DNA from 2 places in the Lactobacillus sp. M44 genome. Region 2 is predicted to be linked to the other one. Evidence: predicted binding sites of a transcription regulator. Region 2 holds the regulator's gene; the other holds the start of a gene.

Region 1 (9,749 bases), 480 kb from region 2:
ACCATGAACCATTGGCCTTCTTAACGGATTACCTAAATATCCACAAGTCCTTTTTACACAATCGCAGGTCTTTGGGTCATGATTGCCACAGTCAGGGCATTCAAATCCTTTTGCAGTAGCTTTAAATTCTCCAGCAAAACCGCATTTATAACACTTATCAATTGGAGTGTTAGTTCCTAAATATCCAACTTTATCATAAGCCCAATCCCACACTGCCTCTAAAGCTTTAGGGTTTTGTTTTAAATTAGGATATTCACAATAATGAATAAATCCACCAGAAGCATATTTTGGATAATCCATTTCAAATGTCAATTTTTCAAACGGAGTTGGGTGTTTTCTGACATCATAGTGAAAACTATTAGTGTAATATTCTTTATCAGTAATATCTTTTACTTTGCCGAATTTTTTAATATCCAATTGACAAAATCTATCAGTTAAACTTTCACTTGGAGTTGAATAAACACTATAGTGATACCCTGATTGTTTTTCCCATTTTTTACATTCTTGATTTAGTTTTTTGACAATACTTAAAGTAAAATCGTGTGCTTCTTGGTTATGTTCCCAATTAGATCCATAAAATACTGTACCTACTTCATACAAACCAATATAGCCAATTGAAACTGTCGCACGACCGTTTTTAAATAAGTCATTAACATTACCATTTTCTGATAATCTCTTGCCAAATGCTCCATATTGATATAACACTGGCGCATTAACTGGCTTAGCTGCCAGACAGCGCTTTACTTTATATTGCAAAGCTTCATGAGCTGTTTGAATGCGATCTTCAAATATTTGCCAGAATAAGTCTTTATCACCATGTGACTCCATTGCAATTCTTGGCAAATTAATGGTTACTACACCTAAATTCATTCTTCCTGAATTTACTTCTTTACCATTTTCATCTTTCCATCCTTGCAAAAATGAACGACAACCCATTGGGGCTTTAAATGAACCAGTAATTTTTTTGATAGTGTCATACATCAAGACATCTGGATACATTCTTTTAGTTGCACACTCAACAGCTAATTCCTTAATGTCATAATTTGGATCACCAGGTTTTAGATTCAGTCCTTTTTTAATTGAAAAAATTAATTTTGGAAAAATTGCAGTTCTGCGTTCTTTTCCTAAACCTTTAATTCTGATTTTTAAGATATCTTTTTGAATCTCCCGTTCAATCCAAGATGTTCCTAAGCCAAATCCTACTGTCGTAAATGGAGTTTGCCCTTGGGATGAAAACATAGTGTTAATTTCATATTCTAAGCTTTGCATTGCATCGTAAATATCTTTTTTAGTATGTTTAATAGCAAATTGCTTAGCTTGTTCTTCATCATCAATAAATTCTTTAGCATCTTTTAAATGTTTTTGATAATTTTTTTCAGCATATGGTGCTAATACCTCATCACATCTATCAGCACTGCAACCACCATATTGACTAGAAGCTACATTAGCAATAATTTGAGTCATTTGACCAGTTGCTACTTGGATAGAATTGGGACTTTCCATATAAGCATTACCAATCTTAAAACCATGTGCTAACATCTCTTTAAAATCAATTAAGCAACAATTAGTCATAGGAGATAATGGTGTATAGTCTAAATCATGCCAATGAATATCTCCTCGCAAATGAGCTTTAGCAATATGTTCAGGCATCATAGTTAACCCAACTGTCTTACCAACTGTACCCGCAATTAAATCACGCTGAGTGCTAAAAACATCACTATCTTTATTAGCATTTTCATTAACAATTGAAGGGTCTCCTTGGATCATTCTTTGCAAGCGCTGTTTAGTATCAGTTTGTTTTTTGAATTCAGCTTGCATTTTTGCATGATATTCAACATATGCTTGAGCTTTTCGATAATAGCCTAGATCAATTAAAGCTTTTTTAAATCCATCAAAAACTTCTTGAGCATCAACTTGATTTTTATTATCAAGATATTCAAATAATTTAGTTAAGATTGCATCGGTTTCATCTTGTAATTTTAAAGAATTAATTACTGCCTTAATTTTATATAAAGCAAAATGATAAACTGCTCCATCACGTTTGATAAATGTCTGGGGCATTACGATATTATATTCATTAGTCAGTTCTGAAGCAAACATAGTTTTTTCCTTTCAACAGCTTTATTTAGATATTATATTACCACCAATACTACATCTTGTATTCTGTATAATTTGGCTTTTCTATATTTTGTGTTAGTAAACTTCTTGTCCCAGTTGAACTTAGCCCGCAAAAAAAATTTCGTATAGAAAAAAGCTTCGAAATTTTTAACTATGATTTCGAAACTTCATCTTAATTTTTATCTTTTTTCAAAATATTGACCTTTGTTTACTTGGTAATATTTCTTAAAACGTCCAACATAATTATGGAACATGTACCACAATAAAAGTGAGCGTTTAAAGCTGTGGTCTTTATTATAGTAAACTGTAGTACCATAGCGACCTTCATGAATTAACTCTTCTGCTTTTCTCTTTGAATCATTATCATAAGCATATTTTTTAAAGACCTTTTCAGGAACACCTAGCCATAACTTATATTTAGATTCTAATTTATTGCCATAAACAGTTTGCTTATTTTGTAAATCATCCATTACATAGTCATCAACATACCATTTAGCTAAATTATATCCATTCAAAGTAACATAAAAACTAGAACGTCCCTGGCGCAAGTTGATTTCAAAAAATTTATATTGTCCATCACGAACATCATATTTGATATCAAAATTAGCCATCCCTGTATAATTTAATTTTTCAAGGAATGATTGCACTTGTTCATATAATTTTTCATTATATTCAGGTAAAATTGCCATATAATTTCCAATTGATTGTGGGGTTGGATCCTCTAGCAAGGGATGACCTAAACACATCATTTTTACTTGGTGATTTTTATCAACATAAGCATTTAAAACTCTCATGTTAGAGTCATCACCTGGGATAAAGTCTTGCAAAATTAAATCTGCTTTATATCCATTTCCATAGATTTTGCCAACAATATCAGATAATTCAGCTTCATCATGAATTGTAAATGCCTTTTTACGGCCTTCAAAATGAACATCAAGCCAAGAAACTGGGTCTTCTGGTTTTAATTCAACAGGATAATTAAATGGAATAGTCAAATAATTTTCTTTTTTAAAATCATCCATGGTAATGATTTTAGTTTTTGGATATGGTAACCCATATTTTTCAGCAATTTCATAAAATCCTTCTTTAGAAATTAGCTTTTCCAATAAATCATAATTAATGTATGGAACAACAAAAACTTTTGAAAGTTCATCTTTATGCTTTGAAAGAAGTTCTGCATACCCATCTCCACAAGCAATCAAGATTACAGGTTCTTGATGGTCTTTAAATTCATCCATTTTTTTGCGCATAACTTCAATGAAATTTGGATCTTCACTAAAACCATCATATGTTTTCACATTGACGATTTTTGAATACCTAGTTGCAGCAAGTGCAGTTTGTGCCCATGCTTCAACTGTAATTCCATATTCTTCATTGAAGGATCGTGCCATTCCATAAACATTAATATCACTACCAAGTAAAATTGGCGTAAATTTCTTTTTCTCTTCCATCTAATAAATAAATCCTTTCTTACAGAAGCTTACCTTGAGCAATAAGATCAGCAACCTCTGGTTGAACATGTTGATACTTTTTGACTGTATTTTCATAATCAACAAAGAACAACTTATACCAAACTAAGAAAGTATAAATTACCCAAATTTGGCGGCGGTGTGAACCATCACCTTTATAGTTATCATCAAGCAGTTTTAAAATGCGATCTTGTTCGAAAATATCAGAAACAAAGCTCTCTGAGAACAGCTCACGTACTTGCTTATAAAATCTTTCTTCTTTTAACCATTGTTTAATTGGTGTTGGGAATCCTAATTTAGGACGTTTTGCCCAAGCTTCTGGCAATACTTTTTCAGATGCTTTACGCAAAGCATACTTAGTATCATGTACATTAATTAAATATTTAGAAGGGATAGTATTAGCAAGCTCTGCTATTTTTTTATCAAGATATGGTACACGCAATTCAAGTGAATGTGCCATTGTAATCTTATCAGCTTTTTGCAAAATATCATTTAACATAAAATGATGCAAGTCGATATATTGCATTTGCTTAACGGATTCTGCATCTTTTACACGCATAAAATCTTCTTGATAATTGCCATTAACTGTTAATTTGTTGCGATACATTGGTTGCAAGACATTGTTTGCATCAGAAGATGAAAAGATAGTTGGATAATCCATGTCATAAATTATTGATTGACCAACATAATATTCACTAGGCTCTGCTAAATTAGTGTACATATGTACTTTACCCGGAAAATCAGGCATCTTCTTAATATCTTTTGCTAATTTAATTCTTGCACCCTTAGGTAATTTCTTTAAGCCTGCAGTAAATACTTTGATTACGTCATTATGAGTATGCATCCCATAATTTACATAACCTGCAAATAACTCATCAGCACCTTCACCAGATAAAGCAACTGTTACATGTTTTCTAGCTAAACGTGCTAAATACCATAATGGAATTACAGAAGGGTTAGCATCTGGTTCATCTAAATGATATTGCATTTCAGGAAAGTCTCTCATTGCATCATCTGATTTAACTTTATCTGCATAAAACTTCCAACCTTTCATGTCAGATAAGGCTTTTGCCTTTGATGCTTCATCATAAGTTGGATCATCAAAGCCAATTGAAAACACAGAATCTGGATTCAAAATACTAGTAATATAACTTGAATCGACACCCTCTGATAAAAATGCCCCAACTGGAACATCAGCAACTCGATATAAATCAACAGTTTCTTTTAAATCTTCATCGATTTTTTTAACAGTTTCTTCAAAACTCAAGCTATTTTGAACATATTCTGCATCCCAATATTGGTTGATTTCCATATTGCCATCATGGTAAGCAAACCAATGCCCTGCAGGGAAGCGATAAACTCCCTTAAAAAATGTTTCATGTAAATCATTATATTGGTTCATCAAGTAAGGCTTAACAGCTTCCATGTTCAATTCTTTTTTGAATCCAGGGAATGCCAAAAAGCTCTTCAATTCACTACCAACCAATAATTTACCATCTTGGCGAGTATAATACATTGGCTTAATGCCAAAAAAGTCACGTGCGCCAAACATTGTCTTTAATTCATCATCCCAAATTAAAAAGGCAAACATCCCACGAACTTTTTTCAATAAGCCATCCATACCCCATTCTTCATAACCATGGAGCAATACTTCAGTATCAGCTTTAGTTGTAAAAGTGTGACCTGCATCAATTAATTGTTTACGTAAAGGTTTAAAATTGTAAATTTCGCCATTAAAAATAATAGCTTTAGTATGATCTTCATTATAAATTGGTTGATCACCACCACGTAAGTCAATAATAGATAGTCTTCTAAATCCCAAAGCCATCACATCATTAACATACATTCCGTCAGAATTAGGTCCACGGTGTTTAATAGTAGCCATCATTTTGCCAATAGCAGCTTGTTTATCATTAATTTCTGGATCGTAGAATGCTGCAATTCCGCACATATTACCCCACTCTTTCCTAGCAATTGCTATTTTACAAATTTGTTACAATAGTGACTAATTTATTATATGCTAAAAGGTCTTATTAACAAAGTATATGAGCCTAATTTAACAGTTTTATAGAAAATATTAAAAATTCACATACTCAACTTGGTCATCATCATAAACAAAAATAGCACCTAATCTATCAGGATCTTTTTCAAGCCAACCATCAATCGGATGTCCTGCAAAAAATAATCTCTTACATTCAATTTCTGCTTCAACAGAATTTTTAGTAAATGTAGTTACTCCAGCAACCCTAGTTTTTAAAGGATATCCGGTTCTAGGATCTATTAAATGATGATATTTGTGTCCATTCACTTCTAAATAGCGCTCATAAACACCCGATGTTACTGCGGAACATTCAGGAATTGTAACAGTAGTAATGTTTTTTGATTCATTTTTAGGATCTTTCACTCCCAAAACCCATAATCCACTTTCTTTTTTGGGCGAATTATTTACAAATAACACATTGCCACCTAAATTTATAATTCCAGCCAAGACCCCATATGCTCGCCATAAATCACGAATTCTATCTGCAATCCAGCCTTTAGCGATGCCTCCTAGATCTAATTCCATGCCTTTTTTAGTCAAAAAAACACTTTGATTTAAATCGTTTAGTTCTACATTAAGTGGATCAATTAGCTTCATTTTTTCTTTTATTTCTGAATCACTTGGAACATGCGCACCTTTAAAGCCAATTTTCCATAATTTTACAACGGGACCAATTAAGGCATTAAAGCCAAAATTTTCTCGGCTTTTTTCTACAGCTAATTTTACCAATGAATACACAGGACTAGATATTGTTGCTGCATGTATACCTGCAGCATTGTTAATGTCCATTACTTGTGAATGGTCACGATTTACTGTTAATAAATCTTCATAGTGGTCTATCAACTTAGTTGTTTTATCTAATAATTGATTAGCATCTTCAGTACCAAAAATTTGCAAAGTGATATTAGTGCCTAGAGCACGATGTTTTCTAATACTTTGTTTTAAAGCAATATTTTCCATTTTTATAGCCTTATTTTTCTAAATATAATTCTTGCAGTGCATGCTTCATGTCTTCAGTAATCTCCAATTGATCAGTTATATATTTTTTCATTCCACCATAATTTTTGTCTATTTCAATTAAAGCAGTATCTAAATATTCATCTGAAACAGATCCTAAAGATCTCAAATTAGCTCTCAAAATATCACTTTCACCTAATTTACGAGAAGCCAGATCTCTTTTGGCGCGGTAGTCATTTAATAGATAATTTGAATATAAATAGTCTTGTCTAATAATTTCAGAACTTACTCCTAAAATATTCAAGATATAGACCGTAGCCATACCTGTGCGATCTTTTCCTTCTGAACAATGAAAAATTGTAGCACCTTTTGCATCAATTAATTCAACTATCAGTTTATGAAAAGCTTGTTGAGCATGTTTTTGGCTAACTGCTTCATGATAATTCAAACACATTCTTTTAAAGCCAGCATATTGATCTTTAGTGTATTGTTTTTGCAATTGTGATATCTCAATGTTTGCTTGTGTCAAATCTTTAGCAAATATTGGATCATCAATATGCAGCGTACTAGCAATTTCAATATCTGGTTGAGTGGTAGTTTCTGATTTAGATCTTAAATCAACTACTGTTTGTAATCCATAATCGAGCAGATATTGTTTATCTTCATCAGATAATTTATTCAACTTGCCTGTTCTAAGCAATCTCTTTGATTTGATGCGTCGATCATCAATTCCTATATATCCGCCCAAGTCACGGGCATTAGAGATAGATTTTACTGGTAAAACATGTACTGACTCCAACTTACTCAAAACTCCTTTCTAAACTAATACCGGATAGTATTACTACCCGGTATTTTGACACAAATTAATTATTTTGCAATCACTTGTATGACTGGCTGTCCTGCAGCTACTTGCCTTAACTCAAGTTTTCCTAAATGATCTACTTTATCCATATTAGTAACTATAACCATAATTGATGGATTTTTTCCAGCTTTTTTAACTTGTTTTAAATCCATAGAACCAATTTCTTGACCAGCTTTAACATGACGACCATCAGAAATATTTAATGTAAATGGTCGGCCATTTAATTCGACAGTATCAATTCCTAAATGAACTAAAACTTCTAATCCATTATCTGCTTTAAAAGCAAATGCATGCCTTGTAGCCATAACTGTAATCACAATTCCATCAATAGGGGCAACTAATTTTGAGCCTTCTGGCATAATTGCAAAACCATCACCTAGCATTTTTTGAGCAAACACTAGATCGTCAACATCAGCTAAATTCATTAATTCACCTTGCGCTGGAGCAACTATTGTAGCTGTCTTATCAATTTTTTTGACAGGTGTTATTTTATCCTCAGTTTTTTTGCTTTTAAAAAGCCTTTGCAACCATGACATATAGCTATTACCTTCCTTTTTAAATCTCTTTTTTATTATAACATTTAAAAAGTAGCGTATGTATACCAATCAATCAATTTGTAGTTGAAATTTGACCGCTTGACCGCTATCAATTGACTTCACTAAAGCCAAATCATCTTTAATAACTTGCCCAATTACATTAATTTTTGCATCAGCTGGAAGCTCTCTTTTACAAATTTCTAACTCTCCTGCATATCTTAAATAATTTTTATTATCTACAGTAATTGTTCCTAAATGCCTTTTCAGCATTTCACTAGGTTGCGCATCAAATAGCTGCAGGATTCGACCTTCTTTTAATCTAACTACATCACGGGCAACATCTAATCTTTGATGCCAAGTATGTTTTATTAATTGCTCAGGTGCTTTATTGACATGTAATAAAATTGTCTTGTCTCTAAAATAACTATTAAATTGATCAATGCTGGCACTTGATAATGAGGTATCTCCTACATAAATTTTTTTAACACCTAAATTTTTTAAATCAATAAATGCAGCTAATGGGTTTATATTACGATGTCGTTCAAGTGTTGGCAATCCTTCAAATAATGGGCCTCTTTTTTCACCATCGCCTGGGATAAAAGCCATAGTTTTGATTCCTGCCTCATCAAAAATCTTATTTTTATTCACGAACCATTTAGTTTCTAAACCAGTTTCTGGTCGGGGGTAATAATTACTCCACGCTTGTAAGTTATCAAAATTTGCTTGCTCTTGCCTTAAAACAATTAGGTCTTGTTCTTGCAAAGTACTTGCATTTAATGCAATTAACATTTTTTGAGATAATTTTGCGGCATTTTCCATTGATACCCCATCATCTAAACGTAGACCATTTAATTTCAAAGAACTTATTTGGTCATAATTAGTCAGATCTATTCCATATTTGGTTAATGATTTTTGAGAAACATCTGCCACGACAGCCAGATCCAGGTTATGACACCACTCAACTAAAGTTTGCAGGTTTTCCATCACATGATCAGAATATTCTGGAACATTTAATGAAGTAAATACTCCTGTAAAGCCGCTATTGCGCATTGCTAATAAATAATTATGCGTTTTTGATGACAATGGGTTATTTAAATATACAGAAAATCCAAACATTTTCACACCTCATAAATTTATATTCAAATTAAGTCTATGCCTTTTCAATCAAAAGCACAAAAAAATCGAGTACTCAGACTCGACTAAAATTATATTTTTTAATTTATTAATTAAGCCAAACGATCCTTCAATGAAGCATTTTGATCTTCTGCAAACATTGAGTTGTTTTCTGCTTCGCTGAGGTGATCATTCAAGATAGCATCGTGAATTTGAGCATTTAATACATTCACAACTTGATCTTGGCTGAACTTAGCAATATTGTTCATTAACAATGCTGAAATACCAGTTGCTGAAATCCAGTTTGCAATTACAATATGTTCCATACGAGTTCTTGTAAAAGTTTGACCAGGATATTCTTCACCAAATTTTTCAAGGCCTAATTCTAACAGTGTGTCTGCGATAATTTTACTACCAAATTTACCATCTACAAACATTGCTCTAAATACGCCAGTATGACTTTGAGCAAAATTAATATATGATAAATCTAAATCAATCAATGGTTTGCCAGTATATGATTCTTCTTTAATATGTTGCTTCAATTCATCAGCAATCATAATCAAAACTTGCTCACGCAAGTCATTCATATTTGCAAACTCTAAATAAATAGGTTGTGTTGAAAAACGTCCTGTCTTTGCAATACTTCTTGCAGT
Region 2 (9,749 bases):
TTCATTGTCAAAATTTCCACCTTTATAAATACATAAATGCAAGAGTTTAAAAATAAAATATAAAATAATTCTTGTTTTTTAATAAATTAATCATATTATAGAATTGACAAAAAAACAAGCCATAACAGAAAGCCGTATGCCTTGAAAACATATATGGGACTAGTAAAATGGTGCATTCAATATATTTTTAAAATTAAAATTATCTAGACCGAAAAAAATCCGTCTCTGTGCAATCTCAATCACACAAAAACGGATTTTATATATTTATGTTCTAATAATTAAAATTTAGTTTTCTCTAGAGTAACTTTCTACATCTTGAGTAATTTCAGCAATAAATTCTTCTAATGGAGCAGGTACTTGCTCTTGTTCACCATAACGACGAACATTTACTTTACCTGAATTCATTTCATCATCACCTAAAACTAAAGTATATGGAACTTTTTGAGTTTGTGATTCACGGATCTTATAACCCATCTTTTCATTACGCATATCTAAGTTTACTCTGAAACCACGCTTTACTAGTTCATGCTTAATTTTTTTAGCATATTTTGCATGAGCATCTAAGTTAACAGGAATAATATTTACTTGAACTGGAGCAAGCCAGGTTGGAAATGCTCCCTTGTAAATTTCAGTTAAGTAAGCTACAAAACGTTCCATAGTACCAACAACACCACGGTGAATCATAACTGGACGATGTTCTTCACCATCTTTGCCTACATAAGTTAAATTGAACTTTTCTGGCAACATGAAGTCTAATTGAATAGTTGACATAGTTTCATCATTACCTAATGCAGTCTTAGTTTGAATATCAAGCTTTGGACCATAAAATGCAGCTTCACCTTCTGCTTCAACATAATCCAAATGTAAGTCATCCATAGCACCCTTAAGCATCTTTTGTGCTTTTTCCCACATTTCATCATTTGCAAAATACTTATCAGTGTTCTTTGGATCACGATATGATAGACGGAAGTAGTAATCAGTAATATCAAAATCTTTATAAACATCCATGATTAAGCGTAAAATCTTAGCAAATTCATCTTGGATTTGATCAAGTGCAACAAAAGTATGACCGTCATTTAAGGTCATCTCACGAACACGTTGCAAGCCAGATAAAGCGCCTGATTTTTCATAACGGTGCATCATACCTAATTCGGCAATACGAATTGGTAATTCACGATATGAACGAATGTGATGTTTATAAATTTGAATATGTGATGGACAGTTCATTGGACGCAATTCAAGCATTTCACCATCACCCATGTCCATTGGTGGGAACATATCTTCACGATAATGTGCCCAGTGACCAGATGTCTTATACGCATCTAAATTCATTAAAACTGGAGTATATACATGTTCATAATCATCAGCAACTTCTTTATCAACAATGTAGCGTTCAATTACGCGACGAATTGTAGCACCTTTTGGCATCCAGTAAGGAAGACCTGCACCCACTTTAGGGTCAACAAAGAATAAATCTAAATCTCTACCAATTGTTCTATGATCACGTTCTTTAATTTCTTGGCGACGCTTTAAGTCTGCATCTAGATCAGCTTTTTTGAAAAATGCGGTACCAAAGATTCTTTGAAGCATTGGATTAGAACTCTTGCCTTGCCAATATGCACCAGCAACACTTAACAACTTAAAGTTTTTGATCTTACCTGTATTTGGTAATAATGCTTTGAACCCAAAGTCTACAAAATCACCAAGTTTAAATACAGCAACTTCATCATCTTCAGCAGCTAATAATTCAATCTTGTAAGGATCACCTTCGAATACTTTTTCCAAATCGGATTTACTCATCATAGCGTATTCAATTGCTTGACCATTTCTGATTATTTTAGCTAATTCTTTTTCAAGATCTGGCAATTCAGTAACCTTAATTTGATCATCTTTATCAGTATCTACATAAAAACCTTCATCATCTGCTTTATGCTTTCCCAATTTAATTTCTGGGTAGAGCTTTTTAACAACAGCTTCTAATGCAAATGCAGCAGTTTCTCTTAAAACATCTGAACTTTCAGGATCTTTATCTGTAATAATTTGTACAGCATGATCTTTATCTAATAAAAATGATACAGGAACTAACTCACCATCAACTTTTGCAGCAACAGCTGCTTTTCCTAATGAAGTTGAAATGCTCTTAGCAAAATCTTCAACTGTTAATCCTTGTACAAAATCTTTTTGGTTTCCATCAGGCAATGTGATTGCAAAACTCATAATATACCTCCAAAACAAAAAAGTCCCGATGCTAAATAAATGCATCAGGACGTTAATACACGTGGTTCCACCCATATTTCAGACTAAAAATAGTCTCTTTAATAACTTATATAGTAGTTACCCATAATTATAAAATTATTTTTAGAGAAATTGGGGTGTTGTTTTATTGAAAAGCTTCCAGACAAGGCTTTTTCTCTCTGAAACAAACAACATCATGTCTTTCTTATACAGTAGATTATACTCACTCATTTAAAACATGCAAGTTTTTTTACATAGATTCACGCCAATTTTTTCCACCAACAATTACTTCTTGACTCAAAAACTTTACTCGTTGCATCAATCTTCTAGCTTTTACATCTTCAATAGCATTTTTAGTTTGAGCAAAATGTTCAGTCAACTCTTTCATACTCATATTTGAACTGAAAAATGTTGGCAAGTTGTTATCCATTCGATGTTGTAAAATTACTCCTAATACATCATCTCTAGACCAAGGACTTAAAGTTTCAGCACCAATATCATCAAAAATCACCACATCACTTTGTGCAATATGCATAATTTCATCTTGCAAACTATTATCATCAAAATGTTTACTCAACCCAGCAATAAAAGTTGGTACATGTAAAAATACTACATGCTTATGAGCTTTTGTTAAAGCATTGGCAAGGCCAGCTAATAAATAAGTCTTACCTACCCCAAAGTCCCCAGCTAAATATAATCCTTTTGCAGGCTCATTTTTTTCAATTTTTTGCATAAAAACTGCAATTTGAGCTAATGCATTCATTCTGCCCTTATCTTGTTTTGCATCGGCTAATTCAATATTCCTAAAATTAGGTGAAATATCAATTAACTCCAAACGCAATTTGGCTTGTTTTTGTTCTTGATCTGCTACTGTTTTAGCAGTTGGAGCATAACTGACAGTAACTAAATTACCATTTAGTTGTAATTTAGGCTCATAACCTGGAATAGCAGATTTGCCTTTTTCAAAATTAGTTTTTTCGCGAACATATTCATAAATATCGGGTAAACTTTTTTGAATATTTTCTTGATCAACTTTATTTTTTGTCAAAAACAATTGCACATCTGGATCATTTAATGCTTCTTGATAAGCGGAATTAGCATCAATATTAATACCTTTTTTATCGACAATTTTTTGTATTACATCATCAATTGATTTCACAGTAATTACCTACTAGTTTCCAAAATTTTTAAAAATCTTATTAATCTCTTCATTTGACAATTCAGCATTTTCTTCAGGTTTTTTTGAAGTCCAATCCGTTGATTTTTCCTTATGAATATAAGGCTTTTTTGAATAAGAATTTCGATTGCTTTTTTGCCAATTATTAACATAACTAATTGCACTACTTGCATTTGTAATATTATTTTGAAGCCAACCATTAGCAATTTTTTCAGCTGAAAATGGTGTAATCACAGAACTATATTTTAAACTAGTCCACACTAATACATTGATTAATTCTGGAGTTAAACCATATTGATTTTGCAAACTATAAATTACTCTACGTTCATTAGCTGATACAAAGCCACCTTTGCGTTCTTTAAGCTTCATTAAAAAATCTTCAGGAGTTAAATGAGTTGCTTGATATAATAGGCTTTTGTCTTTATTGACTACATTTATTTTTTCAGCTGGAGTCTTTGAAAGCTGCCGTTGAACTGAGCGCTTTGCCTCATTACTACCAATATCTTGATTAACAATTCGCTGAATTGCTTTCATATCAAGGTGTTTTTGACCGGGAGTAAAGCTTTTGATTGATTCATCAACAAATTGCTTTTCAGTTAAATTATAAAAAGTAATAATTTGCGCAATTTCATTTTGATTATTATCAACTTCACTAGTTGAAATATGGTAATAATCTAAATATGACTTCACTAATTCCCAATCGATTGCTTTTACTTGTCCCATTTGTACTTGATAAGCTTCAGTGTGACTTTTAACTGCAGCTTGTTTTACTTCATCAGGTGCTTTAATTGCAACATTATCAGACAAATGAAATACATCAAAAAAGTTAGCAGTAATTTCTGTTGCATCTTCTAACCCATTAAAAATATGAGGCGTAAACTCACTGGTTAATTGTGAAAACACCTTAGTACCAACTTTTTCTAATAATAGACTTGATATTAAATATGTTTTAAAAAAAGTATGAGCACTTGGAATTTCATTTAATTGAAAGATCAATACTTTACCAATAATTGGCACTTCATTTAAAAAACTTCGAATTAATCCACTTGCTTCTAGTTTATGTAAGTCATCAAAAATATCATTCAAATTTTCATCAAGTTCACCTTGTAAATAATTCATTTGATGATATTCACTTCTAATAGGGATTGAATCAAATTCATTTACTAAAGTATTATATAAAGCAACTGCACTCGCACCAATAATTGGCTGATAGAGCTTAGTCAAAACTTTTTGCTGATTAGCACTAACTTTTATAATATTTGCAACATAAAAAGGCTGCTTTGGGTTTGCTGATTTAAACATATTTATTTCGACTTATTATGCTTTTGCATAATATCTTCCATTGTGCGCATAAATCCTGACATATCTTGAAATTGGCGATAGATACTGGCAAATCTAATATATGCGACATCATCTACATCAACTAATTCATTCATCACGAATTCTCCAATTTTTTTAGATGAAATCTCGCTAACACCTTGTTTTCTGACAGCGGCTTCAACATGATCAACTAATTCGACAATTTGATCACTAGTGACAGGTCTTTTTTGCGCAGCAGCTTCAACGCCACGCAATATTTTTTCTCTTTTAAATGGTTCGCGAGTCCCATCATTTTTGATAACTAATAATGGAGTTTGTTCAATTCTTTCAAACGTTGTGAATCGATAACCACAGTTTTCACATTCACGTCTTCTTCTAATAGTTCTGCCTTCATCAGATGGTCTAGAATCGATCACGCGAGAAGCATTTTTATGACAGTTTGGGCATTCCAATTTAGTCACTCCTTTATAGGTAATTTTGTTAGTAACTGATTTATTTTCTGGTTTAGCTGCGTTACATCACCATTATTTTGGATTACATAGTCAGCTAATTTAATTTTTTGTTGTATTGGCATTTGTTTATCAATTCTTGCTAATGCTTGCGCTTTAGTAAGATTATTTCGTAACATTAATCTTTTTAATTGAGTTTCATTTGATGCAGCAATGACTAATGTTTTATCAAATAAATTCTGTAAATTAATTTCAAATAATAATGGAACATCGACTATTACCAGTTTTTGTTTGGCTAAGTGCATCTGTCTAATTATTTCTTTTTTTATTAATGGTAAATTCAATTGATTTAACTTAGTTAACGCATCTGGATCATTAAAAACCAACTGTCCTAGTTTACCACGGTTAACACTTTGATCGACATTTAAAAACTGCTCTCCAAAATATTTTTTAATATTTTGCCAGCCAGGTTGGTTTATTTGCAATTGATTATGTGCAATTTGATCTGCATCTATTATATTATATCCTAAATCTTTAAAATGCTTATCCGCTGTACTTTTTCCAGTTGCTATGCTGCCAGTTAATCCTAAATAAAAAGTCATTTATATAATTTTTGCTCCTTAGGACAAAAAGTAGTCCCTCGTCCATTCACCTTTATTTTTTTTAAAATCGTGTGACATCTAAGGCAAGGATCACCTGCATGACCATATACTTGCAAGTATCTTTGAAAATTTCCCGAATTGCCAGTTGCATCTAAAAAAGTATGAATAGTTGTCCCATGATATTTTATTGCTAATTTAATTTCATTATTAATATCATGGTACAGCTCAACAATTTGCTTTTTAGGAATTTTATTGGCTAAACTCAGGGGATGAATCTTTGCCTGCCACAATACTTCATCAACATAGATATTTCCTAATCCTGCTACAATTGTTTGATCTAAAATTGTAGACTTTATATTCTTTTTCTTTTTTTGCAACGCATGAATAAAATATTCTGGTGTAAATTCTGGTGAATTTGGCTCTAATCCTAAATTTTTAATTCCTGTAACTATTTTTTCCGTTCCAGTTTCAACTAACTGCATTCTTCCAAATTTTCTCACATCGTTATAGCGCAATGCAGTTTCATCATCAAAAACAAATTGTACATGGTCATGTTTTTGCTTTGGTTCATTTGAAGAAGTTAAGCGATACTTTCCTTCCATACGCAAATGCGATACTATTGTTTGATTATCAGTTAATCTAATCAATAGGAACTTGGCATAACGGTCAATTTTTTTTATTTTTTTACCCTTGAGTTTTTGACTGAACTGCTCTGCATCTCCAACTATAATTTTAGGGTACCAAACAGTTACTTTCTTAATTGTTTTACCAACAATTAGAGCTTGCAACGTTTTTTTTACAGTTTCAACTTCTGGCATTTCAGGCATTTGCTTCACCTACTTTGCTTCATACCAATTGTGTCCCCAGTTTGCATCAGCAATTAATGGTACCTTCAATTTAACCGCATTTTGCATTACCTTAGGCACTATCTCTTTAATTGTATCTAATTCATCAGCTGGCACATCAAAAACTAATTCATCATGAATCTGAAGAATCATTTTGGTTTTAAGCTTCATTTCATCAAGTTTTTTCTGCATATTGATCATTGCAATCTTGATAATATCTGCAGCACTACCTTGAATTGGCGAATTAATTGCTGTTCTTTCAGCAAATGATCGCAAATTATAGTTCTTGCTGTTGATATCTGGTAAATATCTTCTGCGATGCATAATAGTTTCAGCATATCCTTTTTCACGAGCTTTTTGTACTGCTTTATGCATATAGTCCTTAATTTGAGGATATTGTTTAAAATAATTATCAATGAATTCTTTAGCTTGTTTGCGACTAATTCCTAAATTCTTTGATAAACCATAATCAGAAATTCCATAAACAATGCCAAAGTTGACAGCTTTAGCGTTACGACGCATTTGAGGGGTTACTTCATCAATTGAATTTAAATGAAAAATTTTCATTGCTGTGTGGGTGTGGATATCATATCCTGTTTTAAATGCTTCTAGCATATTTTTATCACCAGAAACATCTGCTAATACACGTAATTCAACCTGTGAATAATCACATGAAAAAATATAACCATTTTCAAATGTTGAAACAAAGGCTTTTCTGATTTGTTTTCCTTCATCAACTCTAATTGGAATATTCTGTAAATTAGGATCAACTGATGACAAACGCCCTGTTGCGGTCAATGTTTGCAAATATCTGGTATGAACCTTGCTGTCATTACCAATATCAGCTAATAAACCTTTTACATAAGTCGACTGAATTTTAGCAATTTGACGATAATCTAATAATTCATCTACTACTGGACTTTGGGCTTTTAATTGATCTAATACTTCAACTGAAGTTGAGTATCCTGTTTTAGTTTTTTTAATTGGCGGCAAGCCCATTTTTTCAAATAAGATATGTCCAAGTTGTTTTGGAGAGTTTAAGTTGAATTCTTGTCCTACTTGTTCAAAAATATTCTTTTTGATTTTTTCCAATCTAATCGCAAAATCATTTTCAAGTTGGACTAAAGTAGAAGCTTGAACTTTCATTCCTGTTATTTCCATTTTGGCCAAAACTTTAGCAACAGGAATCTCAATTTGTTCAAATAAATGATCTTGTTCATGTTCTTTTAATTTGCCTAATAAAATTTTTTTCAAGTCATCAATTAACTTAACTTTTGCTCCTATATGATTAAATAAAATTTCATCATTTTCTGGAACATGTTCACTCTTGCCTTTACCATAGACTTCCACATCTGGCTTAACTGAATAATTATTATATTGTTGTCCAATTTCACCTAAATCAAAAGAATTATTTTCATTATTAACCAAATATGCAGCTAGCAACATATCATAATCACATGAATTAATAGCTAAATTTAAGCGATTAAGACCATAGATAGTTGCTTTTAAGCCAAATATATTTTTCTTAATCTTATTATCTAAGAGCAAATCACTGATAGTGCTATTTTGTAATAAAGCAATATCTCGACTAACAAAAATTTTATTATCGATTTTGATAGCAAAACCCATTAGCTCTCCTAAATGATAATTTTCGCCTAGAATTGCTAAATAAAAAGTCATTCTATCTTTTGCTTTAAGCAAATTTAAATTATCCTTAGTTAAAACTGTATAATTAATATTTTCTTTTTCAACTTGTATTTCATCTTGTGATAAATTTTGATTTAGATCTGCTAAAAATCTATTCATATTCAAATCTTCATAAAACTTACGCAATTTTTCAACATTAATTTCTCTTCTAGCTAAATCACCAATATTGATCGTTACAGGAGCATCACGGTCAATTGTAGCTAACTTTTTAGCTAAAAAAGCTTTATCTTTATCAGCAATCAAATTTTCTTTTAATTTTGACTTTTTCATTTCATCAACATGGTCATATAAATTTTCAATAGAACCATATTTTTGAATTAATCTTGCTGCAGTCTTAGGTCCAACTTTAGTAACTCCTGGATAATTATCAGAACTATCTCCCATTAAAGCCTTTATATCGATAAATTCGGTTGGTGTAACGCCATATAATTCTTTCATATGCTCTGGAGTATAAGCTTCTAGTTGTGAAACTCCCGACTTAGTAACTAATACTGTTGTATCGTCAGATGCAAGCTGAGTTAAATCACGATCTCCTGTCACAATAGTCACTTTAAAACCAGCGTTTTCACCTTTTGTTGCAAAGGTTCCAATAATATCATCTGCTTCATAATTGGCTAATTCATAACTTTTTATTCCAAGATCTGTTAATAATTCACGAATATAAGGCAATTGTTCAGACAGTTCTACAGGAGTTTTTTGTCTGCCACCTTTATAGTCATGATACATTGCTGTTCTAAAAGTAACTTTCCCTGCATCAAAAGCAACTAAAATATCATCAGGTTGTTCATTTTTTAAAAGTACATCAAGCATATTTTTAAAAGCATATATTGCATTAGTATGTAATCCTTTTGAACTTTTAAAATTATCTAGTTGCCGATATAACGCATAAAAAGCTCTGAATGCCACAGAATTTCCATCAATTAATAATAATTTCTTCTTAGTCATTTTTGCATCCCTTAATTAGTTTTGTCTTACTTAATATTTTACCAGTTTATTTTTGCTTAATAAAAAAACTACCCTTAGGCAGTTTTTAAATCATATTATTTCAATAATTTTTCATAAGCAGTTTCATATTTAGGTATATCTCCTGCGCCCATAAATACTAATACTGCATTATGATTTTTAGTTAAATCAGCAATATTATTTAAGTCAATAACTTCACTTCCAGGAATCTTTGCAGTTAGATCTTCACTTGAAATATCCCCAGCTTTTTCTCTAGCTGAGCCAAAGATTGGAGTAATGTATGCTTTATCAACAGTTTTTAAAATATCGACAAATTCAGATGCAAACTTTTTAGTTCGAGAATAAGTATGCGGCTGGAAAATAGCTACCAGTTTTTTATCTGGGAATTTTTGACGAACTGCTTGAATAGTTGCTTTCATTTCTGTTGGATGATGTGCATAATCATCAATTA

The links. Region 2 encodes NrdR, which represses ribonucleotide reductase genes. Its sites were predicted from a motif close to ACACNATATATNGTGT; they were not measured.
Region 1: the regulator NrdR is predicted to act here: its motif matches at 2,147-2,162, upstream of nrdD (anaerobic ribonucleoside-triphosphate reductase).

Annotation. Positions count from the first base shown of each region.
Region 1 is NZ_CM176707.1:525,669-535,417, reverse strand. It holds gene nrdD (anaerobic ribonucleoside-triphosphate reductase) at 1-2,100, opposite strand, end outside; gene AC38BG_RS02625 (carboxylate--amine ligase) at 2,298-3,569, opposite strand; gene asnB (asparagine synthase (glutamine-hydrolyzing)) at 3,589-5,538, opposite strand; gene AC38BG_RS02615 (FAD:protein FMN transferase) at 5,665-6,588, opposite strand; gene AC38BG_RS02610 (tyrosine-protein phosphatase) at 6,599-7,384, opposite strand; gene AC38BG_RS02605 (PTS sugar transporter subunit IIA) at 7,453-7,983, opposite strand; gene AC38BG_RS02600 (MupG family TIM beta-alpha barrel fold protein) at 8,053-9,099, opposite strand; gene AC38BG_RS02595 (TetR/AcrR family transcriptional regulator) at 9,210-9,749, opposite strand, start outside.
Region 2 is NZ_CM176707.1:45,513-55,261, forward strand. It holds gene AC38BG_RS00235 (response regulator transcription factor) at 1-5, opposite strand, end outside; gene thrS (threonine--tRNA ligase) at 286-2,217, opposite strand; gene dnaI (primosomal protein DnaI) at 2,486-3,394, opposite strand; gene AC38BG_RS00250 (DnaD domain protein) at 3,407-4,714, opposite strand; gene nrdR (transcriptional regulator NrdR) at 4,717-5,184, opposite strand; gene coaE (dephospho-CoA kinase) at 5,190-5,783, opposite strand; gene mutM (bifunctional DNA-formamidopyrimidine glycosylase/DNA-(apurinic or apyrimidinic site) lyase) at 5,780-6,610, opposite strand; gene polA (DNA polymerase I) at 6,620-9,280, opposite strand; gene murC (UDP-N-acetylmuramate--L-alanine ligase) at 9,376-9,749, opposite strand, start outside.